DNA from 4 places in the Lactobacillus sp. ESL0684 genome. Region 3 is predicted to be linked to each of the others. Evidence: riboswitches for the same ligand, from Rfam matches in the RefSeq annotation. Region 3 holds a riboswitch; each other region holds the start of a gene.

Region 1 (7,429 bases), 560 kb from region 3:
TAGCTTGGCCAATGATAGCTGCCATCATTTTGGCACTATTAATCAATCCTAAGATACTACTTAGAGTTGATTATGCTTTATTGCTAACTTTTACCTGTTTCTTTATTTTTATTAGTGATATCCAACAGATTCCGGTCATTGTGACCTTAATTCACACCATGATTAATTCAGAGGGGTCAACTTATCTTACCTCGATTGTTTCTAGCCAGATTATTAGTAATGTGCCAGCTACGATTTTAGTTGGGAAGTTCACGCCGTACGCTGAAGCCCTATTTTTGGGATCAAATATTGGTGGCTTTGGCTCGCCAATTGGTTCAATGGCGAACATGTTAGTTCTAAAAACCTTTACTGAAAATGGGACAGTTTCAAAAGGTGAATTCTTTAAGAAATGGCTATTGATGCAAATCGCTGGTTTAGTTATCTTAACAATTATCGGAGGAATTTTATTACTCATTTAAAACCAGTTCGTTACTATTTCCAAAAAAAGCAGAAGTTAGTTATAATTAGATTAAGCTAGATTAAAAGGAGAAAAATATGTCACCATTAATGTGGATAATTCTAATTATCATTATTCTGTTAGTTGCTATCTATATTACCAGCTATAATTCACTACAAAAATCTAAGGTATATACTGATGAATCTTGGAGTCAAATTGACGTGCAGCTAAAGCGGCGTAATGATTTAATTCCCAATCTTGTAGAAACCACTAAAGGCTATGCTAAACATGAAAAAAGTACTTTAGCCGAAGTGGTGCAATTACGGAATCAATTGACTGCGATTCCTAGTGATGACCGGGCGCAAGCGTTAAAGGTATCAAACCAGATTTCAGATGCGCTGAAATCAGTTTTTGCTTTACAGGAAAATTATCCTGATTTAAAAGCCAACCAAAACTTCATGAAACTACAAGAAGAATTGACCAATACCGAAAATAAAATTGCTTATTCTCGGCAACTTTATAATTCTTCAGCTGCCCTTTATGATCAAAAGCTATTAACTTTTCCATCTAATATGGTTGCGCGAATTCATGGCTTCCAAAAAGTCGATTATTTGCAAACAAGTGAAGCTGAAAAAGAAGCACCTAAAGTTAAGTTTTAATAATAGGATCAACCATGCTATTTCAACAAATCGCCAGTAATAAGCGTAAAACAGGCTTGATTATGGTGTTATTCATAATTATTCTTGCTTTAGTTGGTTCAGGATTAGGCTATCTTTTTGGTGGGACACCTTGGAGCGGTTTAATCCTTGCCCTAATTGTTAGTGCAATCTATCTATTGATAGTTATGCATGATCCTGCAAATATGGTAATGAACCTTAATCATGCCCAAGAAGTTCACGAATCAGACAATCCAGAATTATGGCATATTGTACAAGATATGGCCTTAGTGGGTCGCGTGCCAATGCCGCGAGTTTTTATTATTAATGATCCTAGCCCTAATGCTTTTGCGACTGGTCGTGATCCCGAGCACAGCGCTATTGCAGTCACTCAAGGTTTATTAACCATGATGAATCGTGAAGAGCTCGAGGGAGTTCTAGGTCATGAAGTTTCACACATTCGAAACTATGATATTCGCCTTTCAACCGTAGCTACTGTTTTAGTGGGCGTTATTTCCTATATTTCAGGTATTGCTAGTCGTTACATCTGGTGGTTTGATGATGATCGCGACAATGACGATCATGATGACAACAAGGCGGTTTTAATATTTAAAATTATTGCAATTTTATTTGTGTTAATTCTCGGTCCATTGTGTGCCAGTCTGGCCCAAATGGCGTTATCACGTAATCGCGAATATTTAGCCGATGCTTCATCAGTTGAACTAACCCGAAATCCACAGGGACTAATTTCTGCTTTAACTAAGATTGAACACAGTGAGCCAATGCAACAGGCTGATCCAAGCAGTCGTGGATTATATATTGAGAATCCATTACATAAGAAAAACTTATTTGACAGCCATCCAGCAACTGCAGACCGAATTAAGCGACTAGAAAAAATGTAATTTTTCACTGCCCGACCAGAGAACTTATTCTTTGATCGGTTTTTTAGTGCAACAAAAATAGCGATTCTGACCGAATCACCATTGATACTATTCTATTTTAAATTAATATTAGCTTGTCTAAATAACTCCGACCTCATCTGAACCGGTGTTTGATGATAATATTCATTAAACTTCTTATAAAAAAAGGATTTTCCTTGATATCCCACTAAAGTGATAATTTCCTTAACCGAGATATCTGGTCGGGCTAGCAAATTACGGGCTTCTTGCATCCTTCGCTCATCAACATGTTCGACAAAACTCTTCCCCGTTTTTTGTTTAACTAGGCTTGAAAAATAATTAGGATTTAAGCCAAAATGTTTGGCTGCTTCTGCTAAAGTAATATCAGCAAAATTGGCATCAATATAGCGATCAAGTTCTGTTCCGGCAAATTCCATAGTTGTTGCTGGTGCAGCGTTCAAGTCTTGCTTTCTGATAGTAGTAATCAACAACAATTTTAATTCGGCCGCAATAATTTCTTTAGCAAATAAATTTGCTTGTAGATATTCATCAATTATTTTATTTATTAATTGAACTGGTTCTGATAATTCAGTATTTTTAAGATATAAAAATCGCTGTTGTTCCAATTTCTGTTCCAACTGCTTGATAATTTCCCGCTCTGACGCAGTACGCGAACCAGTATTTCCTGGGAAATACTGCCCTAGCTTTTGTAAACTAAATTCTAGTTTAACCAATACCCCACTATTTGTTTGCTGTTGTATCTCATATTCACACTTATTCAACAAAAAAAGCATATTTCCCGGCTTGAGCCGATATTCATAGTTATCGACCTTAATTTTTATTTCACCTGCTGCCACATAAAGCAGTTGATAGCTGCTTGCTTGATAACGATGGACACCAGTATTATGATTTTCAAGCAAAATTGTAAATAGGTCAAAATTTTTATTTCCTGAATTTAACCGTAACTCATTGGTATCTGCTGTAGTTGCATGCAAAATACTGAGTAAATATTGTTCCAGTTTAACTACTGCCATGATTTCACCACCTAATCTTAGTTTATTTTCATAGTTCAATTATATAACAAAAAAGCAGTTTAATGATGAAAAACTAGACAAAGGACATTTTTTCTTGTACAATTTAGCCAAACAACATCGGGGTGCCGTTTGGCTGAGAAGATACCCATTGAACCTGCTATGGCTAATACCAGCGAAGGGAAAATTAACGTTTTTGCGTCGTCGAGTTTTTCCTTGACGACTTTTTATTTGGTGAAAAAATGTCAATCACAACTAACAATCTCTGTTTTTCATATAATCAAAATACCAAAATTCTTAATCAAATTAATTTAACAATCCCAACAGCTAAATTTTCGCTTTTAATTGGACCAACTGGCTGTGGTAAATCAACTATTTTAAAAATTCTTGCTGGTTTGTATCCTAAATACGCTGGTCAAACTACTGGAAACGTTGATCTTGATGGATTACAAGCCGGCATGATGTTTCAACACGCTGGTGAACAGTTTACTATGGCCACACCTCGTGAAGAAATCATCTTTGCACTTGAAAATTTACAAGTCTCTCCTGAACAATATTCCCAGCGATTGGCTCACGGTGTAGAATTTACCCAAATTAAGCAGCTACTTGATCAAAAGATTAATACTATGTCAGGCGGTGAACAACAACGGGTTGCCCTCGCTGTTTTGGTCGCAATGGACCTTGACCTTTTTCTATTAGACGAGCCTTTTGCCAGTTGTGATCCTGAAGCACGCAGATTTCTAATTGACAAGCTCGGACAATTACAAACTCAGGGTAAAACTATTATTGTTAGTGACCACCTATTAAACGATTATGCCGGCATTTGCGATTATCTCTTTCAATTCAAAAATGGTACAATCACTAAACTATCTGATCATGAAAAAGACCAGCTGTTGACACAGGGGCAGACTGCTGCCTCCTACTGCTTCGCTGTCCCAAATAACAAGGCTGCTTGTTTCACCTTAACTAATGTCCAAATTGCTCACAAGCGACTGCTATTACAACAACCTGAGCTTAAAATTGCTGCTGGAAAAACAACTCTCATTACTGGGGCTAACGGTACTGGTAAAACTTCATTATTTAATGCACTCACCAAGATGATCCCTTACATTGGCAGTATTGCATATTATGATCAGGAGATTAGCAAGTTAAGCGCTCGAAAATACTTGCTTAACGTGGCACAAGTTTTTCAAAATGCCACGGATCAATTCTTAAGTGTCACAGTTGCCGACGAAATTGCTTTGAGTAAAAAACAAGGATTAAATCCATTCTTTACCTCTGAAAAAATCAATCAAACATTGAACTATCTTGATTTAGACCAGCACCTAGATCAAGTTGTTTACACACTTTCGGGAGGTCAACAAAAGAAACTACAAATCTTTTTAATGCTACTAACTAATCAAGACGTATTGCTATTTGACGAACCATTAAGTGGATTAGATGAAGCCTCCAGTAAAAAAGTTGTCCAGCTCATGCAAGAAAGTCAGCAAGCTCGCCACCAAACCTTTTTAATTATCAGTCATGATTTACATAACTTAGCCCCTTGGTGCGACTATCATCTAGTCTTGCAACATCAGCATTTGAGCTATTCTACTAAGTGAGGTCAATCATGAATCCTAGTTTCAAATTTATTTTAGCGTTAATTATTTCTATCGAAATCTCCATCAAGGTCAGTCTAACCACTAACTTACTAATTATTTTATTTTGTATTGGTTACTTGTTAGTTCACCACACTACGATAAAAAAACTGCTAACTTTGCTACTTGCACCATTAATTGCTGCTATCACCGTTTTTGCTACTTTATACTGGTTTACCACCCAGCCAAATCTTAATAATGCTTTGAGCCTATCAAGTCGAATTTATGTTTATACGCTCTCGATTGCCTGTGTTAGCTGCAATACTAGTGCTGAATCATTGGCACGTTCATTTGAACAAAATTTTAAGCTGCCAAGCAAATTTGCTTATGGTGTGCTAGCTGCTCTTAATATTATCCCTTTAATGAAGCATGCGGTTAAACAAATCCGAACTGCTGGTATGATGCGCGGTGTTTATCTGAGTTTTTGGTCACCAGTACTTTATTTTAAAGCCATTCTGGTTGCCCTTAATTCAGCCGATAATTTGGCCCAAGGAATGGAATCACATGGATACCGCGAAGGCGGTCAGCGTTCTATAATTGCGCCAATCACAGTTAAACGCAGTGATTGGTTATGGAGTATACTTTTACTCTGTTTAACGAACCTCTTCCTCTTTACATTGAAATAAGCAAAAAGACAACAGTTTAATTCCTGCTGTCTTTTTGCTAGTTATTAACCTTTTAATCCCGTGACTGCTTTTGTCCCCATTCTCTATTTTCCTTAACAAAGATCTGCAATAAATCTACAGCCTCCATCTTCTTTCGGAAAAATAGTGGTAACTCTGCAATTACCAGTTGGTCCACTTCTGCTACACTACGATACTTCGGATTAGTTATGGCAGCTTCAAGATTGTCTAAATAAAAGTATTCAAAAAATACTTCTTGCTTATCATAAGTTGTATACCAATAAGCCCAAACAACAAAATTACCACAATTAGAAATATCATCAGCCAAGTTGTTAGCCAACCCAACATAATCAAAGTCAGAATACTTATCTACCATATAATCACCTTTATTCTTTTAAACTTATATTTCACAATCATTATTACATTATATCTACTGGTATTTACTTATCTGTTAATAATACTTCCACTAGCTTCATTGTTCAACCAAATTTTTGATTAAGCAACTTGCAATTAACCATCAGTAATTCAATTACTTATGATATGGACTGCCACTATTAATCATAAAACCACGATAAATCTGTTCAATTAGGACCACCCTCATTAATTGGTGCGGCATAGTCAACTTACCAAAGCTGAGCAAACTATCGGCACGCTGATTCACTGCCTGACTAGTCCCCAGACTACCACCTATCACAAAAGTTAGCGTTGAATGTCCATAAGTAGCCAAATCTTGCAATTCATGGGCAAACTCCTCACTACTACGTTCTTTTCCCTTAATTGCAGTTACATAAACATAGTCTTTTGGCTGGATCTTACTCAAAATTCGGTTACCCTCAATTGCTTTAACCTGTTCTTGCTGAGCTAAACTGTATTTTTCTGGTGCCTTTTCATCTGCAACTTGTATTAGTTCTACTTTTGCAAAACGACTTAAACGCTTGCAATATTCCGCAATGGCAGCCTGAAAATACTTCTCTTTTAATTTACCTACACATACAATCTTAATCTTCATAACTTCTATTTTATCCCCTAATTCGCATTGTTTCCACCCCAGTTTTCCACAACTGTGTAAAAGCAAAATCTACATTTTGTAGTCAAAACTTCTGTTCGCCACCTAATTTGTGATTGCAGATTTTTTAAAATTTTTTTGTTAAAAAGTTGCCCACATATTATCTCTAATTCGCAAATTTACAAACGTATGGCAATAAATGCTATTATACTAGGATATTTGACTAATTATTCCTAAAAATAGTACCTGTAATCTACACACAATCAACAGATTATCCACAGCTATCTAGCAGCCTTTTTGGCAAAGTTATACACAATCCACAAAGTTATACACAGTTATCAACATCGTTTTATTGCTTTTAAAAAACTTGACAAGTTATAATTCCGAACATAATGATGTTTCGCAATAAAATTATTAATAAAAAAGCTATGTTAGCGGATAAAACCTAGCCAGCATAGCCTTTTTTTATTTAAATAAAGAATATTAGCAACTTTAATTAGCCTGCAACTTAACCTTTAAATTCAGCATTTTTCCATCCCGATTAACAGATAAATTGACGGTATCACCGACTTTATGACTATACAAGATGCTGTGTAACGAAGCGACATCTGAAACAGATTTATTGTCAACCTTGGTAATAACATCACCCGATTTAATCCCAGCTTCCGCAGCAGAACCTCTCTTAGTTACTGAAGAAACATAAATCCCCTTCTTCAAATCAGATTTTATATTGAGCCTCTTCTTGTAGCTATCAGGAATTCCTTCTAGGGCAATTACCTTAACACCTAATTGTGGCCGCGTAATTTTACCCTTCTTAACTAGCTGGTTAACAATCGTAACCACTTCGTTAGATGGAATCGCAAAGCCCATTCCTTCAACTGAAGTACCATCACTAGATTGGGCTAACTTCATTGAGTTAATTCCAATTACTTGGCCAGCCGAGTTGACTAGAGCACCACCGGAATTCCCTGGATTAATTGCCGCATCAGTTTGAATAACCGTCTGCTCATTAGCAGATGACGTAGTAATGTTACGTGCTGGTGCTGAAATAATCCCTTGAGTGACCGTAGACGCGTATTCACTACCTAAAGGTGAACCAACCGCAATCACATTTTGTCCAGGAGCTAGGCTCTTAGAATCG
Region 2 (7,429 bases), 650 kb from region 3:
TAGCATATTCACCAAGTATGCAGAATCCAAATAGTTTAGGTATTAGAGATACTTTTTCTGACTTTGGTGCAACAGTTCTGGATAACTTTGGGGTTGAAGGTAATGGTGTTGGTACCAGCTTTTTGGCAGATTTAAAATAAAAAATAATTAGAGTAATTCTTTTACAAATAAGATCCAAGGTTTAGGTAACTGAAATTATAAATGGCGTAGACATTACTAGATAAGCGTCTGTGGTATATTAAAAGGCAGAGATTAATTCCCAACTAGATTATGGTAAACTTGATTAAGTTCAATAATTTGAATAGTTCATTGAAGAATGTATTTTGTCAATTATGGTGGAGATAGCCAATGCCTGAAAAATATGATAAGAGAAAACTAACCCAGAGTGCAGCAGTTGCACGGCTTTATTATGAAGATAACTTAGGACAAACGGAAATAGCTCGTGATATGGGTATTTCCAGACCAACGGTTTCGCGGCTGTTGAAACTTGCACGTGAAGCTGGTGTGGTCAAAATTGAAATTAGTAATCCCTTAGTCAATACTACTAATCTTAGCGAACAATTATCTGAAAAGTTTAAGTGCAAGATTTTGGTTGTGCCTAATAACTTTAATGGTGAATTGACTGCGATTAAAGGTGTTGGTGCATATGCTGCACAGTATCTGACTCAGTTGGTTAAGCCACACGATATTATCGGTCTTGGCTGGGGGCAAACGATTCATATGGTTACCTCGCAACTAGAAAAGCATTCTGTTCCTGATGTGTCTGTTGTCCAGCTTAAGGGTGGAGTAAATATCAATAATGAAGAAACTTATGCTGACGAGAGTGTGACAGAGCTGGCTAATGCTCTAGATGCGTCGGCTCATTTCTTACCATTACCGCCATTTTTTGACAATAAGTTAACTAAGGAAATTGTCGAACAAGACCAGTTTATTGAGAATACCTTGAAGCTTGGTCGCAAGGCTAATATTGCTATTTTTAGTGTAGGAACTGTTCGTAAAGACGCGTTGCTCTTTCAACTGGGATATTTCAACAATGCACAAAAGCAGGCCCTGCAACAAGATGCAGTTGGTGACATTGTTTCTCGCTTTATTGATAGTAATGGTGAGATTGTTAGTCGTGAATTGAATGATCGTACAGTTGGGATTGAGTTAGCCGATCTTAAGACTAAAGCCCATTCTGTTTTGATTGCCAGCGGCATCTTAAAGGCACCGACAGTCTATGCGGTCATTAAAGCAGGCTACGCTAACGAGTTTATTTTGGATCAAGCAATTGCACAGGAATTACTCACCTATCAATAATGAGGTGAATACTATGCGAATGGTAGACATAATTGACAAAAAAAGAAACGGTCATGAACTAACAGATGAAGAAATTCAGTTTTTTGTAGATGGTGTTGTTAATGGCACAATCCCTGATTATCAGACTAGTGCGTTGCTAATGACCATTTACTTTAATAATATGACTGATCATGAACGAGCAACTTTGACTCTAGATATGATGAATTCTGGAGATCACTTGGATTTGTCTGAAATTCCTGGAATTAAGGTTGATAAGCACTCAACAGGTGGCGTTGGTGATAAAGTCAGCTTGCCGTTAGCTGCTATGGTAGCTGCCGTGGGCATTCCTGTACCCATGATTTCTGGGCGCGGATTAGGCCATACAGGTGGTACGCTTGATAAGCTAGAAGCAATTCCGGGTTATCAAGTTGAAATTAGTGAGCAAGCGTTTATTGATCAAGTTAAACAAGAAAAGTTGGCAATTATTGGTGCAACTGGGAATATTGCGCCCGCTGATAAAAAGATTTATGCGCTCCGGGATGTAACCGACACAGTTGATTCAATTCCCTTGATTGCTAGCTCAATCATGAGTAAGAAAATTGCCTCTGGAACAGATGCTTTGGTTATCGACGTTAAGACTGGTTCTGGTGCCTTTATGAAGACTTTGCCAGAGGCTGAGGAATTGGCGCACGCATTGGTAGAAATCGGTAAGGGTGTTGGTATGAAGTGCATGGCACTAATTTCTGACATGAACCAACCACTAGGTAACAAGGTGGGCAATACCTTAGAAATTGAAGAAACACTTGACGTTCTTAAAGGTAATGGACCGCAGGACTTACTCGAATTGGTTTTAACTCTTGGTAGTCATATGGTTGTTTTAGGTGGTAAAGCTAAGACAACTGATAAGGCAAGAAAGTTGCTTGAACAGACAATTGCTGATGGTTCGGCTCTAGATCGCTTTAAAGCCATGGTAGTTGCTCAAGGCGGAGATGGGTCAGTAATTGATGATTATAGTGTAATGCCACATGCTAAATATCAAATTGCTCTACCTGCTAAAACTAGTGGTTATGTAGCACAATTAACGGCTGATGAAGTTGGAATTGCCAGCATGAAACTTGGTGGTGGTCGTCAAAAGGCCGATGATGCACTTGACTATGGTGTCGGTATTGAACTTAATAAAAAAGTCGGCGATCGCGTTGAAGCCGGCGAATCCTTGTTAACTATTCATGCTAATCGTGAAGATGTTACTGACATTAAAGAAATGCTTTATGACTGCATTGAGATTGCGGATGAAGCTAAACCTTATCCAATGATTTATAAAATAATTGAATAATTTAAAAAAGTAGTTAGACGACTATGTTAGTTCTAACTACTTTTTTTGTCTGAAAATTAACCTTGGTATTTTTGTAATAGTTAAGCTACTTAGCAACTTTACAATACAGCTTTCATAAGAAAAAGTGTTACTGTATTAAATATTCATATTAGACTTTGCTCTTAAAATCACATAAACTGTAAGCGATTGCTAAATAGGAGGAAAACATGAACAAAATAATTTTAACAGGTGTTGATGGTAATTTAGGTGGTCAAGCTGCTAAGAATTTATTGAAACTTAGTGACAAAGAGAACTTGATCTTTTGTGGCTATAATGAACAAGTATTGCAAAACTTTGCTGATCAAGGAATTGAAACTCGTCAAGCAGATTTTAATTCTAGTGATGGTTTAGCCGAAAAATTTGCTGGCGGAGATGTCTTGGCACTAATTTCGATGCCTTTTGTAGGGGAAAAAAGACAACGGGCACACAAAAATGTAATCGATGCTGCTAAAGAAGCTGGTGTTTCCAAGATTGTTTATACTTCATTAGTTAACGCTGGCGATCCAACCAATCCAAGTATTGAAAAGATTGATCATGCTTATACTGAAGACTATATTCAAAAGAGTGGGTTAGACTATATTATCTTACGTAATTCGCAATATGCAGAAGCGATGGTTACCAATTACTTTACTTTTGTAAAACAAGGTAAGGATTTAGCTAATAGTCAAGGTGACGGTAAGATGGCGTATATTTCACGTAAAGATTGTGCCAAAGCGGTTGCTTATGCTACATTAGCTGACGATTTGCATCATAAAATTTTGAATATTAATGGTAAGGATCTGATGACTATCAGTGATTTTGTTGCGATTGCTAATAAGGTCACCGGTAATAATATTAAGTATCAAGAAATTACTGATGAAGAAAATTATCAACTTTTTGATGCAATGGGAGTTCCAAGAAATACTTCTGGTAAATTTAAAAAAGATTCTGAAGCACCGTTTTCATCAGATGGAATGGTTTCATTTTCTAAAGCTGTGCGAATGGGTAAAATGAGTTCTTATACAGATGACTTTAAAAAATTGACTGGAGACGAACCAATGTCAGTTGAGTATATGTTTGAACATCAAGCAGAATTTCAAATTGGTGAAAGACACTCAAAAGATGATTAATTAAAAAAGTAGTAAAAAATAGCATTCCTGGCAAATCAAGAAAGATTGAGCGGGAATGCTATTTTTGGTTATTTATCTAAAAAAATAATTTTTGTACCTTTTGAAATTGCTTGATTTTACCAAGCTTTAGCATGATGATGGCAGCAACCGTTGAACCGATTAGGGCTGCACCAATAAATCTAGGCGTGTAAACGAACCAGTACAGATTATTGGCACTACCCGTGAACCAAACCATTACTGGAAAAGATAGTAGAGAACCAATAATGCCAGTACCAAAGATTTCGCCTAGACAGGCGGCCCAAAGTTTGCCAGTTATTTTATAGCAAATACCAGCAAGGAGTGCGCCAAAAATTGCTCCAGTCAGAGCTAGCGGTGGAATACCTAAAATTAGCATGCGGATAATGCCACACATGGTTGCCATAATGGTGACATAAACTGGGCCTAACATAGTTGCGCCAATTACGTTGATGACACTTGACATAGGAGCCATCCCTTCGACTCGAAAAAGTGGTGATAAAGCTACGTCTAGCGCAATCATAATTGCTAGAATTGTTAATTTTTCAGTTTGTTTTCCTTGGTTAGTCATCGTTTACTCCTTGGTAGTATAAAAAAGTCCTCTGCGCAGATTGTGCAAAGGACTTTTCAAGTTAGTCTATCCCTTGCGCTAGTATTATCTAGATCAGGTTTATGAGTATCATCTCAGCCAATATAACGGGCACCCCATAGACTTTTTTGTTTTATTTTAACTTTATTGTACTCTATAAAAAATAAAATGTTAATGGTTATAGTTCCATTTTATTGTAAGAAGTAACTTCCATTTTTTGGTTAGTCATTGTCATCATGGTAATCGAGGCATTGCGTGGGCTGACACTAATATCGAAATTACTGTAACGTGCTGCAATGCTACGAATAGTAAATCCATGAGTTACCAATAGAATATTTTCAGCACCATCCAGCTCACTAATTAATTTAAATCCCTTATCAAGTCGTGCCCAATATTCTGCAGCATTTTCGGCATCATGAAACGGATCGGCTTCTTTAAGCCAATCTTTGGCAGTGTCGATTGATTCGTTTTTTAACAAGTCATAATGATTCTGGTAACCATGAGGCCCACCAATCATTTGCCAAGCCATGTCACTATCCATTCCTTCAAAGTATCCATAAAATTGCTCACGAAAATATGGACTAGCTATATGCTGCAATTCATCATGATTTTGATTATGTTCAATAATAATGTCACAAGTGTCACTAGCCCGTTTTAAATCACTTGATAAAGCAATATCAAAAGGGACATCCCGTAGTGTTTCACCAGCTTGCTCAGCGCCAGTAATACCTTTTTGGGTTAACGGAGTATCGCACCAACCTTGCATTTTGTTGTAGCGATTAATATAAGTTTGTCCATGGCGTACGATATAGATTCTTTTCATGATTTGCTCCAATTATTTTTTCTGATAGATTTTGTTAACGTTTTTGACATCAATTGGCTGAATATCATATAGCGAACCTGATGGATACATGACAGATTTGCCTTGGTTGTGATCAAGCCCGATCGCGTGGCCCAACTCGTGTTCAACTGTGTTGACAATTCTTTGGTGAGTATAGCCGTATATCAAATTATACAGGTAGAAAGTATTTAACTGAATTTTGGCTTTAGCAATGAGCTTGTTTTTGGGATTATAGGTAACTTGGGTTTGTCCTGCCGCGTCTGTTTCAGAATCAAACATTGGTTCAATCGTAATTTGAGACTTTTTTTGCTTGCTCTTTTTAAAAGTAAAAGCATTGGTATCATTCCATGCTTTAATTGCCTCATTGCTAGCATCAACTAATTCGGGGTCATCATTTAGGTCAAGATAAACTGTTGCAGTTGGCTTTTTCCAGTGACAATTTTTACTTTTATTTTTAGTAGTTTTGGTTTTGCTCTTTTTCTTGACCTTTTTAGACTTCTTAGCTTTTTTAGCTGCAACGATTTCATCTGGGAAACTTGACTGTGAATTATCAGGCTCAAGAGCAGTTGCGGTACTAGTAAAGGTTAAGGCAGCGATTATGGCATATATGAATTTACGCCAAAATTTTAGCGGTTTTTTCATTGATTAGTTATCCTCCAACACTTGTTATTATAGAAGAAAAAATTAACTTTTTCATGAATTATTATTAAACTTTATAAATCAGCTCGAGATATTATATATAACTGCAAATTCATGTTAAAATGGAATGCAAGTTTTGAAAATAGGTGACTTTATGACAAAAGCGACAGATGATAAACAGTTTGAGCAGCAACATCTTGACTATCTGTTAAAGATGATTAAACAAAAGAAGTTAGAATTAACTTCGGCAATTAAGTCTGCTGAAGGTGAGGCAAGGAATCTTAATTCACATTTTTTTGACGATGTTAAATTAGATTACGATGGCTATTCGACTTCGATGGAAACGGCATTGTCTATTCATCAGCAACAGCAATTACTAGATGAACGGGAAAATGCTTGGCAGCAATCTGCTAAACAATTAGGTACAGTTAATCGCCTCGAGCAAAAGCCATTTTTTGCGCGAGTTGACTTTAAAGAAGGCAGTGAAAAACCTGAGACGATTTATATTGGTCTAGGGTCTTTTGCCGATCCTGATAATCATTTTTTAATTTATGATTGGCGGGCACCGATTTCTTCAATTTATTATGACGGTAAGCTTGGTCAAGTTTCTTATCAATCGCCTGAAGGCGAAGTTACTGTTGATATGACTAAGAAGCGCCAGTTCATGATTGAAAATGGTAAAATTGTCAACATGTTTGATACCAATGAATCAATTGGTGACCAGATGCTCTTAGAAGTTTTGGGTGAAAAGTCAAGCACGCAGATGAAGTCAATCGTAACTACGATTCAGCAAGAGCAGAATAAGATTATTAGAAACACTAGTGCAGATTTGTTATTTGTGCAAGGTGCTGCTGGATCTGGGAAAACGTCGGCTATTTTACAACGGATCGCTTATCTGCTTTATCGGTATCGTGGTAATTTAACCAGTAGTGACGTAATCATGTTTAGCCCCAATCAGTTGTTTAATGATTATATCAAAAATGTTTTGCCAGAAATGGGCGAACAAAATATGGTACAAATGACCTATTGGCAGTTTGTTGCTCGTCGTTTACCAAAGATGGAAGTTGAAAACCTCTTTGATCAGTTTGAAGATCAAGCTGCCAGTTCTGCAATTGGCCGTTTTAAAGATTCGACGCAATTCTTTAAGCTATTAACGCACTACGCCAAGCATCTAAATAAGCGAGGATTGATTTTTAAGAATATCTATTTTCGTGATACTAAGCATCCTTATTTTACTAAAGAAAAGATCAATGAGATCTATTACTCGTACAATGAAAACTATAATTTAACTAACCGAATTGATGCAACTCGCGAGGAATTGATCAAGTCACTTAATCGCAAGATTAATTCGGAAACTAAAAAGCCGTGGGTTAGTGATGCAATTCAGAGTTTAAGTAAAGAGCAACTTAATGCTTTGTATGATAAACCTGATCAGGAATTTGAATCTGAAGAAAAAGAAGAGAAGTTTCTAGGTCGTAAGATTGTGATGAAAGAACTTGATAAGGTCTATCAACAAATTCAGCATAATAGTTATCTTAATATGCCGGCACAATATTTGAGCTTTTTGCGAGCTGTTCCCAAGATGA
Region 3 (7,429 bases):
GAAAATCATCTTTGGCGACACTATCGTTAACAACAAAGATGGTATCGGCATCCAAACTATAAAACCAAGAAACTGCAACTTGGCCATGAACTAAACGGTGGTCCACTCTTACAAGTTTAATCATGTTATATTTCCTCCATTAATTAAAATCAATTGAATATTCAGTATTTAATGCATCTTGCATTCGATATTCAATAGCAACATTTTTCTTATCAGCTGTTGAAAAAAGATTAGTTATCTTAAAAATTGGTGATCCAATTTTTAAGTTCAACTGCTTACTACTTTCAGCTGATGCCTCAACCAACTGAAAATCTTGATATACATTTTCAAGATTAAATTTACCTGAATTTACGACCTCAATGATGGGCGTCACCTTCAGACAAGCTGGATCAAAACCTGGGAAATTATCCAATGGCAATAATAATTTTTCAAAGGATTTTCCATGGCTTGATAATGTTTTAAATGATACGTAATACAGTAATTCATTAGCTGAGATTCCTAATATATCTGCATAATAAGGGCCAACTAACCGTAAATAAGTATCCTTAAATTTAACTTTATCTGATGATTCAAGATAAGTTGGTCTGATGATACCCGTCATATTCAGAATATTTTGCTTTGAAATAGTAGGCCTTACAAATAAACCACTTCCTTTTTTACGAACTACCTTTTGTTCACTTACTAACTGATCAATTGCTTTACGAATAGTTGTGCGACTTACACCATAAATTTGTTGTAGTTCATTTTCATTAGGTAAACTATTTCCTGGAGAATAAAAACCATTGGCAATTTTGTGATTAAGATCAAAATAAACATTTTTAAATAGCATCTTAATCCTCCTGATAATCAAAAATATTATTAGCAGTGAAATAGTATTTAAACTGTTTACCAATTAAATATTGCCTGGTACATTCAAGTGGACGATCATCAGCTTGATAATTAAAACTTTCAATTTGATAAAGAGGCTCACCGTCTTTAACTTGCAACGCCTTAGCCAACCTATCATCTGCTAAAATACACGTGATATCCTCTTTACCATATGTTGGTACAGCATTATATTCATCACATAAAATCTGATAAAGTGATAAGTTAGTAAAATCCACCTTTTCCAAAGCTGGAAATTCCGCTTTATTAAAGTATGTAATTTCATAACTTAGAGGCTTATCCCTGTTGCAGTGAATTCTTTCTATCTTTAATAATTGACTTGTCTTTGACCCAAAAAAGTTTTGCAATTGTTTGGTGACCTGAACACTGCTTGTCGACAAATGCTTTATCTTAACATTTTGATTTCCTAACTCGGCAGTCATTGACTGCATCCCCAGCATATTAATATCGATCTTTTTATTTACTTCAATTCCTGAGCGTTGTTTAACAGACACTACACCTTCGTCTTGAAGGTGACGCAAAGCATGTTGAACAGCACTTCTGCTAATTCCAAGCTTATCAGCAATTTCTCTTTGACTTGGTAAATCTTCTTGCTTATCAATGGAACTAACCAGATGCTGCAAATATTCTTCTACTTGTATACTAGGAGATATCTCTCTAAATTCTGTTATATTCCCTCACTCCTTTGGTCTTATTTTCATAAAACTTATATTTAAAATATTGAATATTCAAAAATTTATACAGTTTAATAGCTATGTAAATAAAATTTAAAAGATAAGTTTTGTTTTTTTAATACCAGATATAATAGTAATCGCTTTCAAAAAATATGTCAACGCTTTTTTATAAAAAAGTCTATTTTTGATAAATTAAATTACCGATTAATCTTGGTTTCAGCACATTTTTACTTTAACTATCATACAAACTAAAGTAGAATATTATTGATAAAGAAGGAGCGTCTTAGATGTCTAAAATTGAAAAACCTGTCGTGATTGGCATAACTGGTGGATCTGGTAGTGGTAAAACTACTATTGCCCATAAAATAGTTGAACAAATGGCTGAAAATGAGCACGTCTTGATTATGACTCAAGATTCGTATTACAAGGATAATGCTAATATTTCAATGGCTGAACGCATGAAAATTAACTACGATCATCCTGATGCCTTCGATATCCCACTACTAAAAAAGCAGATCAACGATTTGCTTAACTATCAGGCAATCGAAATGCCAATCTACAACTTTAAAGATCATACTAGAAGCAAAGAAACCATTCACATTGAACCTGCAGATATCATTATTCTTGAAGGAATTTTAGTTTTAGCTAGCGCAGATATTCGCGATCTGATGGATATTAAGGTTTATGTCGATACAGACGATGATATTCGCTTTATTCGCCGATTAGAACGCGATATTAAAGAACGTGGACGCTCAATCGACTCAGTAATTGAACAATATTTGCAGACCGTTAAGCCGATGTATCATCAGTTTATTGAACCAACTAAACGCTATGCCAATATCATTATTCCTGAAGGTGGGGAAAATGATGTCGCCATCGACATGCTGACAACCAAAGTACACGCTGTCTTAAATCGAAAATAAAAAAGTTGAGTTTTTACGCTCAACTTTTTTATTAACGAATTTTTGCATAATATTTAAATTATCTTTGGCTTTAACGCCTTATCGAAAAGATTGGTAATTAATTTAACTAGAACGCCATCAAATACCAAAGCCGAAATCATGTTAGTAATGAACATTGTAATTTGTAAAGTCATACTGTATTTGTTCCAACCATATAAAAAGTAAGTTGGGACAAATGACCCCAGTCCGGCAAAAAAAGCGCCAATCAAGACACTAGTCCAAGAAAATTTTTGATAACGTTCTTTTTTAGGAAAAAAACCAATCTCATTAGTTGCTCCTTGAACTATTCCAGAAATAACTGTAATGGGTCCCCACTGGCCCCCAATTGCCATTTCAACAACTGCAGCTAATGTTTCACCAATTGTTCCGGAACCACTTGTAGGGACAAAATACATTGCTAATGGTGCCGCCATGAGCCATAGGCCAGCAAATACTGTATCTGTCACTGGGGCAAAACCTGTTGGCAGTAAAGCCATTTTAACCAGGTTATACGCCCAATTAAAGCCATAAGTATAAACTACCCCCATAATAATACCAATTAAGGCAATCAAAATTATTGATTTAACATTCCATTTTGATGATCTGGTAAACATAAAAATACTCCTAGCCCTTCTTAAAAAAGTCAACTAGGAGTACAATAATGCTTAATTATTAAACACTTCCCTAACGCAGGTATTATCCTGTTCAGGTTCCAAGGGTTTTTCTCAGCTATTAAGCACCCCTAGTGACATACTATCTTTTCGTACAGTATACCACAGGTGAGTTCATTACGATAAGGAGAAGGAAAAATGACTGAAATTCCAACAAGAATTAAAAATTACGAAAACATGGGCATTGGTTTGTTTATTCATTGGGGGCTATATTCACAGCTTGCTAAAGGTGAATGGACTGAATATATTCATCAACATGATCAAGTTGAATACGAAAAACTAATCAATTCCTTTGCGGCAGACAATTTCGATGCTGATAAAATTGTCCTTGCTGCTAAACAGATGGGCGCCAAATATATCGTCCTAACTACTAAGCATCACGAAGGCTTCTTCTTATACGACACTAAATGCTTATCAACATTTGACGCAATACATAGTTTAGCTCACCGTGATTTGATTAAAGAATTTGTAAATGCCTGTAATAAATATGATATTAAACCATTTTTCTATATGGCAACTTATGATTGGCACTCGCCTCTTTATCAGAATAACTTTAATGATTACCTTGATTACTTATTGAATTCAGTCAAAATATTATGTCAAAATTATGGACCAATTGGCGGATTTTGGTTTGATGGTGATTGGGATAAAAAAGACGCAAATTGGAAACATTCACGACTTTACGGTATGATTCGCAAATACCAACCTGAAGCTATCATTATCAATAATACCGGTCTTAAAGAACGTGGCCAAATTAGTAATTCAGAGATTGACGTTGTAACTTACGAACGAGAAACACCTAGCCAAGTCAATCACGGCTTTGATGATAAGTATGTAGCCGGTGAAGCTTCAATTACTATGAACAAACACTGGGGATTTGCCAAAAATGATTTAGATTTTAAGTCCGGTAAAGAATTAATAGAAAACATTGTGCATTGTCGCGGCATTGGTGCCAATATTTTGCTCAACATTGGACTTACTGGTAGCGGCAAAATTCCTGAAATAAATCATGCTATCATGCAGCAAATAGGTAATTGGACAGAGATGGCCAGTGAAGCTATCTATAAAACCCGACCTGAGGCCGGGGTCCAAGCAAATGGTAATCAAAAAGATTTGGTACTTGGCAATGACAAAAATAAGTATCTGTTTATTCATGACTTAGAAATCGTCGGTAACGACAACGTGGTACTGGGCGGAGAAGGAAATACTTTGCGGTCTTTTGAAGGTTTCTTCAAAGAAATAAAAGCTATCAGCTGGTTAGACAACGGAGAAAAGCTATCATTTATGCAAGAACCAAAAAACGGTACATTAACTATTAATGCTTCTGGTTATGTCTATGGTAGCGATTGGTGTGTTCGCATCGCAAAAGTTACCTTTAAATAATACTTCAACTTTACCAACTAAAAAGCTCGCTAAATATTTCAAAAAGAAATTTAGCGAGCTCTTTTATATTAAATTATACTTTATCTTCCTTAGTGGTACCTTGTTTATCCTTGCGGTGCATAAAGGTTTTAATATTGCGATCAAATGAGTTTAAAAAAACAATACATCCAAAAACAAACACTGCCCCTATCAAAGTTAAACCAATAGAATTCTTACAATAAATGATTCCAAATGCTAATAACAAAATGCTAAGTAATCCTACTAGAACACTATAAATTTTATGTCCAGCAAGATAAACTTGGCTAACCACTTTATTCGCAAGCAAAAAGATAATTAACAAGCCAATAATTAATAAAAATGTTTGCCACATTTAATTTTTCCTTTGGTTACTTAGACTCAAAATTAAATTTTGTCCAAGGACGTAAATATTTTAGTAGTGATAATTCATCAGCCTTAATCGCCCCAACCTTATTCTTTCTTTTATCACTATGTGGTTGTAAAACTACTTGTAGTTCATTCTTATAGACACCAAAATCATCATTACAAATTAGAATGTCCCCTACTTCAAATTCACTATCATTATCATGAGCTGGATTATCATCATGATATTTAACTCGTGGTTGAGTTGAACGTGCAACTAAGGAATTACTATCGCCGCGACGAAAATGATTCTCAGTTAATAAAATTTTTTGTTCTACTTCACTAATATCCTTAACCATTTCTACGTCAAGAGTTAATTTATATCTATCTAATTCACTAAGACTGCGCAATTCAGCTTCACTAGCATACGAATTGCCAATGATGACATCATCAATTAGATTACTCATAAATAGGGACTTAGCTTGAACTTCAACTGGTAAATACCGGTCCGATTCCCGCGTAGGTAAACCATCATTGACATCCCAAGGACCATGAGTTCCGCATTGACTAGAAACAAACGCTGCTGTATGAATACCATGTTTTTTGAAGTTTTTACTACATTCAATAAAGAAGTCATCATCTAAACCGCAACCAACTTGTGGATAAAAGTTATGACAACCGTAAATAAACGGTTCGTTTGCTTCGTAACTCAAAATATTATCTAAATACCCGGTGTTATTACTCATATTCAATTCTATAATCATATGTTCAGGATTATAAGACAAAGCGGCTTCAGTCATCCCATCAAATCCCTCATCTAATCTGATGGCAGAAGCACCTAATTCTTCAAAAAATGAAAGATCAGTATATGAGGCACCTAGTTGTTTAAAAATCCGTGGCGACACATCAAGTGTAGTACTAAAACCATGCTTATTACCAAACTTAATAATATGTTGGAACTTTTTCTTAGTTGCTTCCACATCTTTAGCTTCAAGCATACTCATAAAAATTCGCGTATAACCATATTTTTCACCTAACAAAAGATACTGCTCATCTTCTTGTTCATTACTGTGATCCGGATAAATTGATAATCCGATATTTCTCATCGTCATAGATTGTCTCCTATAAAAAATTTAATCATTAAAGTTAAAAACACTTCACCAAATTACTTGTTGAAGTGTTTTTAGTATTTAATAGAACTATTTATTTAATTCTTCCTCGACTAAATCAAGTAATTTACCAGTAGCAAGAGGATTATACATATTGCGTGGAATCATCACAAAATTAATATCATGATTATTTGCTTCTTCTTCAACAACTTTTTTACGATAAACTGATTGCGGAGCAAGCAGAACAACGTCATAATCATTGGCATTCAAGTCATCAGCAACATTTTCTGTACCAGTTGCGTGAACTTGAACTTCCTGACCGCGTTTTTTTCCTTCTTTTTCCAAACCCTGAGCAATCAGAGAAGAACTCATTCCACCACTACATGATAATAAAATTTTCATTATATATTCCTCCTAAATTTCATTTAAGCTGCTGCAACTTCTTCGGCTTCAGTTTCAGCTTCAACCTTAATTTGATGTCTGTCCCACATCTTAAAGAATGGCAAATAAATCAGCATCGAGACCAAAATATTGATGATTCCGACGACAATTGCACGCCAATCATACCCAGTCGCAAAGAACGCTCCAATTGGTCCTGGCAAAACCCATGGAACAATCGCCGTAGTTTTATTTAATAATCCTGTTACTGTTGCTGCCCAAGTAATCAATCCATCAGCCATTGGTGCCAAAATAAATGGAGCCGCAAAATATGGATTAAGCACAATTGGAATACCAAACATAACTGGTTCACTAATGTTGAAAATACTTGGAATTAAAACAACTTTACCCATGGCCTTGCCCATTTCAGATTTAGAAAAGAACGCCATTAAGATACAGAGTGCCAAAATAGAACCAGCACCACCAATATAAACAAAGAATTGTAATAATTGTTCTGTCATAAAGTGTGGTACTGTTGCAGCAGTTGCACCATGTGTAACGGCAGCCATATTAGCATTTAAATGTTGATACCAAAATGGATAAACAGGTGTCGAAGTGATTGCACCATGCACACCAAATAACCAAAATAAAGAATTAAAAAAGATCGGTACCAGCACTGAAATCAAATTATCTTTACCAAACTGTGCTAATGGTGACAACAAATCAAGTAAGGCCTGATTTAAATCAAAATGTAAGCCAGCCTTAATTAGCCACGCTGCAATAATTAAGACAGAGGCTGGAATTAATGAAGTAAACGCACTTGAAACCGCTGGCGGCATACCATCAGGCATTTTGATAACTAAATTTTTCTCTTTAAAAAAGTGAATCACCCAAACTGAAGCAGCTGCTGCAAACATAGCTGTAAATAAGCCATATGATCCAAAGTTTTGGGCTGGAAAAACTGTCCCTGCAGCAATTCCAGTCTTCTTAGCAATCTCTGGTGTAATAGTACCAGGAGTAATAGTCAA
Region 4 (7,429 bases), 360 kb from region 3:
CTGCTCCGGAAGGCCATGAAGGTGGTAATACTAGATATGCTGCTGAATTAGTCGGTTATAGCAGCAGCGAAGCTGACTACCGTAAATATTATGAAGGTTTAGCGCAACATTTCGAACTTGATCCTGAAGTCGAAGCAACAGTCGTTCATGGAATAACCCACATGAAGGAATACTTCAAAAAATATTTAGGTGTTGACCAGCCAGTTAGCTATAAGACAATTTTGGGGCTACCAGATGATGCAATTGATGCCGATCATCCTGAGCTTCCGGGTGCGAAGAGTTATGACATGATTACACTTAAACCGGGAATTTTTAACGCTTCACTTTGGAATGTTTTGCGCCAAAACGTAATTGACCGAAGTGATAACATTGATGTGTGGTATTCTTCGCCAGTTGAACACTTACTGCAGACACCTAATGGTAAAGTGGTAGGAGCACAAATTGAGCGCGATCATGTTTTATTAAATATTTATGCTAAGAACGGCGTTGTTTTAGCGACTGGTGGAATTGAAAACAATCCAGAGAAAATTCAAGATTACATTGGTTCTTATAAATTAATTCCTTTAGGGACACTTTATAATCAAGGTAAAGGAATCGATTTAGCCCATGAAGCAGGTGCTGATATGTGGCATATGTCAATGTATGCTGCTGGGGGGATGCAACAGAGTTTTGCCTTTTACGAACCAGGGATGAAGCGTGCGCCATTTTATATGGGTAATCCAGTCTTTTATACTGGTAGTATTTTTACAGTTGGTGATGATGGTACACGTTATTTCAAAGAAGACCAAGCAGCTCGTGAAGGCTATGTTGAAAATCATGGTTCTTGGTACAAGCCACTTAATCCGATTAAGCCATACTTTGTATTTGATCAAAAGCAATACGATAAGATTAGTGAATTGAAAGACTTCCCTGATAATAAGGCATTAAACTCGGTAATTAAGGCTGATACTGTGGCGGAATTAGCCGACAAAATGGGGGTTACTGCCGAAAAGTTACAAACTACTATTGATGAGTTTAACTTCTTTGCGCAAAAGGGTACTGACTATGCCTTTCATCGCGCACCTGAAACTTTAACAGAGTTTTCTGCTACTGGTCCATATTATGCTACGCCATTGGTGCAAACTATTGGTTGGTCTGAGGCTGGACCAAGACGTAACGCACGGGCTGAGATACTTGATCCTGATCATCAACCGATTCCACACTTGTATGGTGCAGGAGAATTAGGTAGTAATATGGCTAATCTATACCAAGGTGGCTCTGACTTAGCTGATTGTTTAATCTTTGGTAAGATTGCTGGTCAAAATGCGGCTCATCCTAAAGATGATGTTGAAGATATTTCTGCAGAAACAGCAGATCATGAACAGCATATTGGTCATCAACCACTATCTTCAGATCTTAAATCAGAAAAGTATGCTGTTGGTCCTAATCAATACTTAGGCAAATCTGATCAAGGTATGGGTGATGAAATTGTGGTTCGCGTAACTGTGGATCAGCAAAAGAATATCAAAAATGTTGAAGTCTTAAAACAAGCGGAATCAGATGATTACGGGCTTAAGGCGATCAAGGAATTGCCACAAGCGATGGTTAAAGCTAATACGGTTGATGTTGATGCCGTTTCTGGTGCATCTAACACCACAAGAGGCTTAAAAGCGGCCGTTAAAGATGCTCTAAGTAAAATTAAATAAAAGTTTCTAGACTAAAAAGTCCTGGTAGTTTAATTGCTATCAGGACTTTTTTAATCTTAAATAAAGTAATTTTGAATTTTTAAAACCCATTATATAACTTGACTTTTTATTTCGATTTTTATAGCATGAAGTGAGCTTCATATATGTGATTAAATAAGGTGAAACGATGCCAAATTTAGTAAAAAAATTACGATTAGAACATAATCTAACTCAAGAAGAATTGGCAGAAAAGGTTAATGTGAGTAGTCGGACGATTATTTCGATTGAAAAAGAAAGATATAAGCCATCGTTAGTGTTGGCATATAAACTTGCTCGTATTTTCAAGCTTAGCATTGAAGAACTCTTTTGCTTACAGGATTATTTGGGAGAAGAAAAATGAGGAAGAAACTAATTAAAAGTGCTATTTGCGAAGTATTCTTTTTATTACTGGGCTTAATCGAACTAGCAGCCATCTTTTTTAGTGATGGCTGGGCTCATCAGCTAAAAAATTTTATTTTAGCGGCGCTTGGTTTCTTCATGGCCCTTGGCTATCATATTAACGCCCAAGATATTAAAAAGGGCCACAGAGATGAGTTTGAAGATGATGAACGTGATCGATATGTTGGTAACGTAGCCGATGCGCGTGTACTCAAGTGGCTGGATAATATTGTGTTGATAGTGGCTGTTATCTTTGCTTTGTTATATGCTAATTTCAAAGTCGAAGCATTTACAGTAATAGTTACTATGTCAATTTTTTATTGGAATGTCAGCCTGATTTTACAAATTATTTTTGGAATCATTGAAGATCGAAAAAATTAATTCGTTTAATTAAAAAAACTTCCAGAAGTAATCAACAACTGGAAGTTTTTATGTTTTGCATTACTTGTGCCAAGGCGCATTGTTCATTGTGGCAACAGTTTTGGCAATATTATTACTTTGGGCAATCATTGAAATAACGGCTGCACCAGCTGCACCAGTCTGGGCAATGGCAGGCAGCTCCGTTTCTTTAATACCGCCAATTGCCACAATTGGTCGGGTACTCTTATTGACTAGCGTGGCTAAACCAGCAATGCCAATTTCTGGATCAGCATCACTTTTGGATTTAGTGGCAAAGATGGGGCCGCTACCGTAATAATCGATGTCAGCAATTTGGTTAGCTTGCTTAATTTGAGTGGAGTTGGAACAAGAATAGCCGATTAGCATCTGCCCGGCTACTTCAGCAACTACCTGCTCGATTGCAGTATCACTTTGACCGACATGAATTCCTTCTGCATTAACTTTTTTAGCTAATGCAAGATCGTCATCTATAAAGAATGGTACTTGATATGCCTGACAAAGCTCATGCAAATGTTGGGCCATTGGTAAACGATCAGTTTCCTTTAAGGTCGAATTAGTACCTTTATCACGAAACTGAAAGGCAGTGATGCCGGATTTTAATGCCGTTTCAACTATCTTAATTAGACTTTGTCCTTGTGGAATATCTTGACTGCCACAAATAAAATAGGCTTGTAAAATGTTAGAATTAAACTTTTTCATGAAATACTCCTAAAATTGCTTGGCCCAATGATTAAGTGGGCCATGATCGTGGCCTACTTGGATCGTGTGCTCGATGGTTGCTGTGACATACTTCTTGGCTATTTTAATTGCATTAGTTAGGTCTTGGCCTAAGGCTAACTGGGAAGTAATGGCAGCAGCTAGGGTATCACCAGTTCCGTGAGTGCGCTTGGTATGGGTGCGCTTGCTACTAGTCCAAAAGCTAGTACCGTCTGCCAGCAAAGTATAGTCACGCACATCTTCATTGTCCATGTGACCGCCCTTGATGATGACGTTCTTAACGCCCATGTCTTGTAAAGTATGGGCTACATCAGGATATTGTTGTTCACTAGTGATTTTCATCCCAGTTAAAACTTCTGCTTCGGGTAAGTTAGGGGTTACTAGAGTGGCTAATGGCAATAGTTCTTTTTTGACTGTTTCAACAGCTTCATCGCTGAGCAATTGGGCACCGCCTTTGGCTACCATTACTGGATCAACAGTAACTGGGCCGAAGTCGTATTTTTGTAAGTTTACTGCAACTTGGTGAACATGTTCGGCATCGCCTAGCATACCAGTTTTGCAGGCGCGAATATCTAAATCATCAGCTAAGGCCGCACACTGTGCGTCAATCATTTCTAATGGTAAGAGGTGGGTAGCTTGTACGCCTAAAGTATTTTGAGCAGTAACGGCTACAATTACCGCGGTGCCAAAAACTTGCTGCATTTGAAAGGTTTTTAAGTCGGCCATAACACCTGCCCCGCCACTTGAATCTGTACCTGCAATCGTTAGTACTTGGGGAAATGAATTAATTTTTTCTACCATAATATTTGCCTTTCTTAATCAAATTTAGCAATTTTTACTAGGTCGGGAACCTGCACTTTAGCTAAAGCATCAATTAATTTAATGCCAAAAGTTCCGGGTCCGAGATCGGGTTGTTGGTTAACTAGTAATTCTCCCGTGGCAGCAAAAACTAGTGTAGCAGTCTCGGCTGCTTCAAAGAGGTTGTCACATACCGCCGCAAAAGCTGCAACAATGCTAGATAGCATGTCACCAGAACCAACGTGGGCTTGGAAGAGTGGGCTACCATTATAAACGTGAGCGACTTGTTGTCCGTCACTAATGGTATCGACGGCACCGCTAGTAATGACTACACAGTGATATTTTTGAGCAACTTGTTTGGTGATTTCGTCTAAGTCTCCTGTACCAGAACCGGCATCGATGCCCTTAGCTTGCCAATTAAAGTTGCCCAAGGCGGCAATTTCGCCAGCATTGCCGCGGATAATATTTACTTGAAATTCTTTTAGCAGTTGTTCTGCAGCTTCAAGACGATAATTAACGGCACCAACGGCAACTGGATCCAGTACAATTGGTTTTTGCTGTTGCTCAGCCAATTGTCCCATTTTTTGCATGTGAGCAAGTTCTGTTTGCGTCATAGTACCTAAGTTGATCTGCACTGCATTAGCCATCTTGACCATTTCGGCAGTCTCATTAATTTCTTTACTCATAATTGGTGAAGCTCCCAGTGCATTTAAACCATTGGCAACGTCTTGGACGGTTACAAAGTTGCTTTCATTTAAAATAACTGGGTTAGCTACCCGTAATTGCTCTAATAATTCTAATTGCATAATATTTCTCTCCGTTAAATTCGGTAATAATAAAAAGCCTTGGCACGTTGGGTGCCAAAGCTCAATTAGAGTGACACGTTCCTAGCGTAAGTGTTAACTTACAGGTTCAAAGGGTTTAATCTCAGCTTATCAGCACCCCTCGTGTTGTTGCCATCATTATAGCGGCTTTTGGTAGAGAATACAATAATAATCTCATTTAAATAAGATTAGTCTGATCATGCCAGGAGCTAATAAATTGAAAGTAGTTAAATTTAGCACTAAGCTAGGAATACATTTTTATTAAGCAAAGGGGATTACAAATGGATCAGAAATTTTTAGAAGTAATGAAGCATGAGGGCCCGGCGACGATTATTGCCCTTAACGCCCAGCCAGCGGGAATCGTTAATACTTGGATGTCATACATTACAATTGATCAGGAAGATAACCAGCTATATTTACCAGCAGCTGGAATGCATAGCATCGAAGCTGATTTTGCTGAAGATAATCATGTAGTAATTACAGTTGGTAGTAAGGAAGTTGAGGGGACAGCAGGCCCCGGTGCTGGCTTTTACATTTATGGTACAGGTGAGTTCTATGCTGAGGGCAAACATTATGACCAATTAAAAGCTAAATTTCCTTGGCTAAGAAAAATTCTTGAGGTAAAGATTGACCGCATTGAACAAAAAATCTAGCTAACTTAAAAAGCATCCTAATTCAATAAGGATGCTTTTTTGATGCTTAATTATTTTGGAAATTACGCAAAAACTTGGTAGTTTTGTCATTTTGAGGATGATTAAAGAGCTGGTCAGGGCTGCCTTCTTCTGTGATGATACCGTCGCTGATGAACAAGACTTGATCGGCTACGTCGCGGGCAAAGGCCATTTCGTGGGTTACGATAATCATCGTTAAACCTGTTGTGGCTAAGTTCTTCATTACACTTAAAACTTCGCCAACCATCTCGGGATCAAGAGCAGAAGTTGGCTCATCAAATAATAAAATCTCAGGATCCATGGAAATGGCTCGGGCGATGGCTACTCGTTGTTGCTGACCGCCGGATAATTGGTTGGGTCTAGCATCAACGTATTCTGCCATGCCGACTTTTTCCAAATTAGCTAAGGCAATTTTCTTAGCCTCTTCTTTTGATCTTTTAAGGACTAACTCTTGACCTACCATGCAATTAGCTAAGACATTTTTATTTTCAAATAAATCAAATTGTTGGAAAACCATGCCAACTTTAGCCCGATAAATGTTGCGATTATAGTCTTCTGCTAGGACATTTTTGCCGTGAAAATCGATTTCACCAGCACTCGGCTCCTCTAGTAAGTTGATGCACCGCAAGGTAGTTGATTTACCACCGCCGGAAGGGCCGATAATCGTTGCGATTTCGCCTTTATTGATGTCAAAGGAGATATCACGTAGCACTTCATGATTGCCGAAAGACTTCTTAATATGCTTTAAACTTAAAATGGTTTCGTTTGCTTGTGTCATTATTTCTTGACCTCTGTTTCATTATTAGTTCCGACCTGCACTTGATTAGCCATTAGATTATAGTTCTTGCTTCCTGCCAAGCGTTTTTCAATCAAGTTGAAAATTCTGGTAATTGTGAACGTTAAGATTAGGTAAATGGCTGAAATGGTTAGGTAAGTTGGGAAGAACTTGAAAGTTTGACTGGCAATTGTGGTACCAACGAAGAATAACTCAGAAACAGAAATGATACTCAAGACTGAGGTATCCTTGATGTTAACGATAAATTCATTGGTAATTGATGGTAAACAATTCTTGATTGCTTGCGGTAAAATAATGTGCCACATTCTTTGGTTGTGTGTCATTCCCAGTGCACTAGCAGCTTCGAATTGTCCCTCAGGTGTAGAAGTAATCCCACCGCGAATAATCTCAGCTAAGTAGGCACCAGTATTAATAGAAACAATAATTAATGCGGCAACTGTTCGGTCAATGCTCAGGTGCCAAAATTGGGCGATACCATAGTAGATAACGGCAGCTTGCACCATCATTGGAGTACCCCGAAAGATTTCGATATAGACTGCAAGTAGCCAGTCAATAAATTTTAATCCCCATCTTTTTGGTCGTGACTTTGGAGTGGGGATAGTTCTAATGATACCAACTAATAGACCGATGAAGAAGCCAGCAATGGTTCCGACTGAAGCTAGTAGCAAGGTCATGCCAATTCCGTTTAGAATCATGCCACCGTATTCTTGCCACATGGAGACGAACCAGTTTGTGTGTTTCCCTTTCTTGGAAGACTTATCACTCTTAGGCTGCTGTTTAACGGCCTCATTCATCAACTTGTTTCTTTTAGCTTCTGGGATAGTTGCTAAAACGCGGTTAACGTCTTTGAGCAGCTTTTTATTAGGCTTAGCAATCCCAATCGAAGTAATTGATTCGTCTTTAGTTGCGTGGAAACCAGCCATTTTACTAACAGCGATTGCCTTAATATCAGGATCGACTAGCTTGAAAGAGGTCGATTCAGTGTCTTCTGCTACATAGCCATCAATGGTTCCAGAGATTAGACTTTGCCGCATAGCTGCGAAGTCACGCATTGCTGGTTGCCTTTTAGCACCCTTTAATTGTTTGATTAATTGGTAGTGGAAGGTTCCTTGCTGTGCCGTT

Evidence for each region. Region 3 has a riboswitch for thiamine pyrophosphate ahead of OZX56_RS06900 (ECF transporter S component). Riboswitches for the same ligand answer to the same signal wherever they lie in the genome.
Region 1: it holds a riboswitch for thiamine pyrophosphate, as region 3 does, so the genes downstream of both, OZX56_RS00455 (ABC transporter ATP-binding protein) here and OZX56_RS06900 (ECF transporter S component) in region 3, are expected to answer to the same signal.
Region 2: it holds a riboswitch for thiamine pyrophosphate, as region 3 does, so the genes downstream of both, thiW (energy coupling factor transporter S component ThiW) here and OZX56_RS06900 (ECF transporter S component) in region 3, are expected to answer to the same signal.
Region 4: it holds a riboswitch for thiamine pyrophosphate, as region 3 does, so the genes downstream of both, thiM (hydroxyethylthiazole kinase) here and OZX56_RS06900 (ECF transporter S component) in region 3, are expected to answer to the same signal.

What each region holds. Positions count from the first base shown of each region.
Region 1 is NZ_CP113941.1:91,601-99,029, reverse strand. It holds gene OZX56_RS00475 (SLC13 family permease) at 1-458, shown strand, start outside; gene OZX56_RS00470 (LemA family protein) at 535-1,095, shown strand; gene htpX (zinc metalloprotease HtpX) at 1,110-1,994, shown strand; gene OZX56_RS00460 (helix-turn-helix transcriptional regulator) at 2,087-3,025, opposite strand; TPP riboswitch at 3,134-3,223, shown strand; gene OZX56_RS00455 (ABC transporter ATP-binding protein) at 3,265-4,623, shown strand; gene OZX56_RS00450 (energy-coupling factor transporter transmembrane component T) at 4,632-5,285, shown strand; gene OZX56_RS00445 (hypothetical protein) at 5,338-5,658, opposite strand; gene rlmH (23S rRNA (pseudouridine(1915)-N(3))-methyltransferase RlmH) at 5,812-6,291, opposite strand; gene OZX56_RS00435 (trypsin-like peptidase domain-containing protein) at 6,781-7,429, opposite strand, start outside.
Region 2 is NZ_CP113941.1:177,291-184,719, forward strand. It holds gene OZX56_RS00830 (phosphopentomutase) at 1-140, shown strand, start outside; gene OZX56_RS00835 (sugar-binding transcriptional regulator) at 349-1,299, shown strand; gene OZX56_RS00840 (pyrimidine-nucleoside phosphorylase) at 1,313-2,611, shown strand; gene OZX56_RS00845 (NAD(P)H-binding protein) at 2,818-3,759, shown strand; gene thiW (energy coupling factor transporter S component ThiW) at 3,836-4,345, opposite strand; TPP riboswitch at 4,398-4,492, opposite strand; gene OZX56_RS00855 (histidine phosphatase family protein) at 4,542-5,186, opposite strand; gene OZX56_RS00860 (matrixin family metalloprotease) at 5,199-5,846, opposite strand; gene helD (RNA polymerase recycling motor HelD) at 5,998-7,429, shown strand, end outside.
Region 3 is NZ_CP113941.1:1,418,678-1,426,106, forward strand. It holds gene OZX56_RS06880 (PTS sugar transporter subunit IIB) at 1-124, opposite strand, end outside; gene OZX56_RS06885 (GntR family transcriptional regulator) at 140-829, opposite strand; gene OZX56_RS06890 (GntR family transcriptional regulator) at 831-1,508, opposite strand; gene udk (uridine kinase) at 1,847-2,482, shown strand; gene OZX56_RS06900 (ECF transporter S component) at 2,536-3,114, opposite strand; TPP riboswitch at 3,165-3,254, opposite strand; gene OZX56_RS06905 (alpha-L-fucosidase) at 3,310-4,554, shown strand; gene OZX56_RS06910 (hypothetical protein) at 4,628-4,924, opposite strand; gene OZX56_RS06915 (MupG family TIM beta-alpha barrel fold protein) at 4,941-6,026, opposite strand; gene OZX56_RS06920 (PTS fructose transporter subunit IIA) at 6,114-6,425, opposite strand; gene OZX56_RS06925 (PTS transporter subunit EIIC) at 6,449-7,429, opposite strand, start outside.
Region 4 is NZ_CP113941.1:1,777,205-1,784,633, reverse strand. It holds gene OZX56_RS08720 (FAD-binding protein) at 1-1,685, shown strand, start outside; gene OZX56_RS08715 (helix-turn-helix transcriptional regulator) at 1,852-2,064, shown strand; gene OZX56_RS08710 (hypothetical protein) at 2,061-2,483, shown strand; gene thiE (thiamine phosphate synthase) at 2,544-3,200, opposite strand; gene thiD (bifunctional hydroxymethylpyrimidine kinase/phosphomethylpyrimidine kinase) at 3,210-4,019, opposite strand; gene thiM (hydroxyethylthiazole kinase) at 4,034-4,822, opposite strand; TPP riboswitch at 4,884-4,972, opposite strand; gene OZX56_RS08690 (pyridoxamine 5'-phosphate oxidase family protein) at 5,122-5,493, shown strand; gene OZX56_RS08685 (amino acid ABC transporter ATP-binding protein) at 5,540-6,289, opposite strand; gene OZX56_RS08680 (ABC transporter substrate-binding protein/permease) at 6,289-7,429, opposite strand, start outside.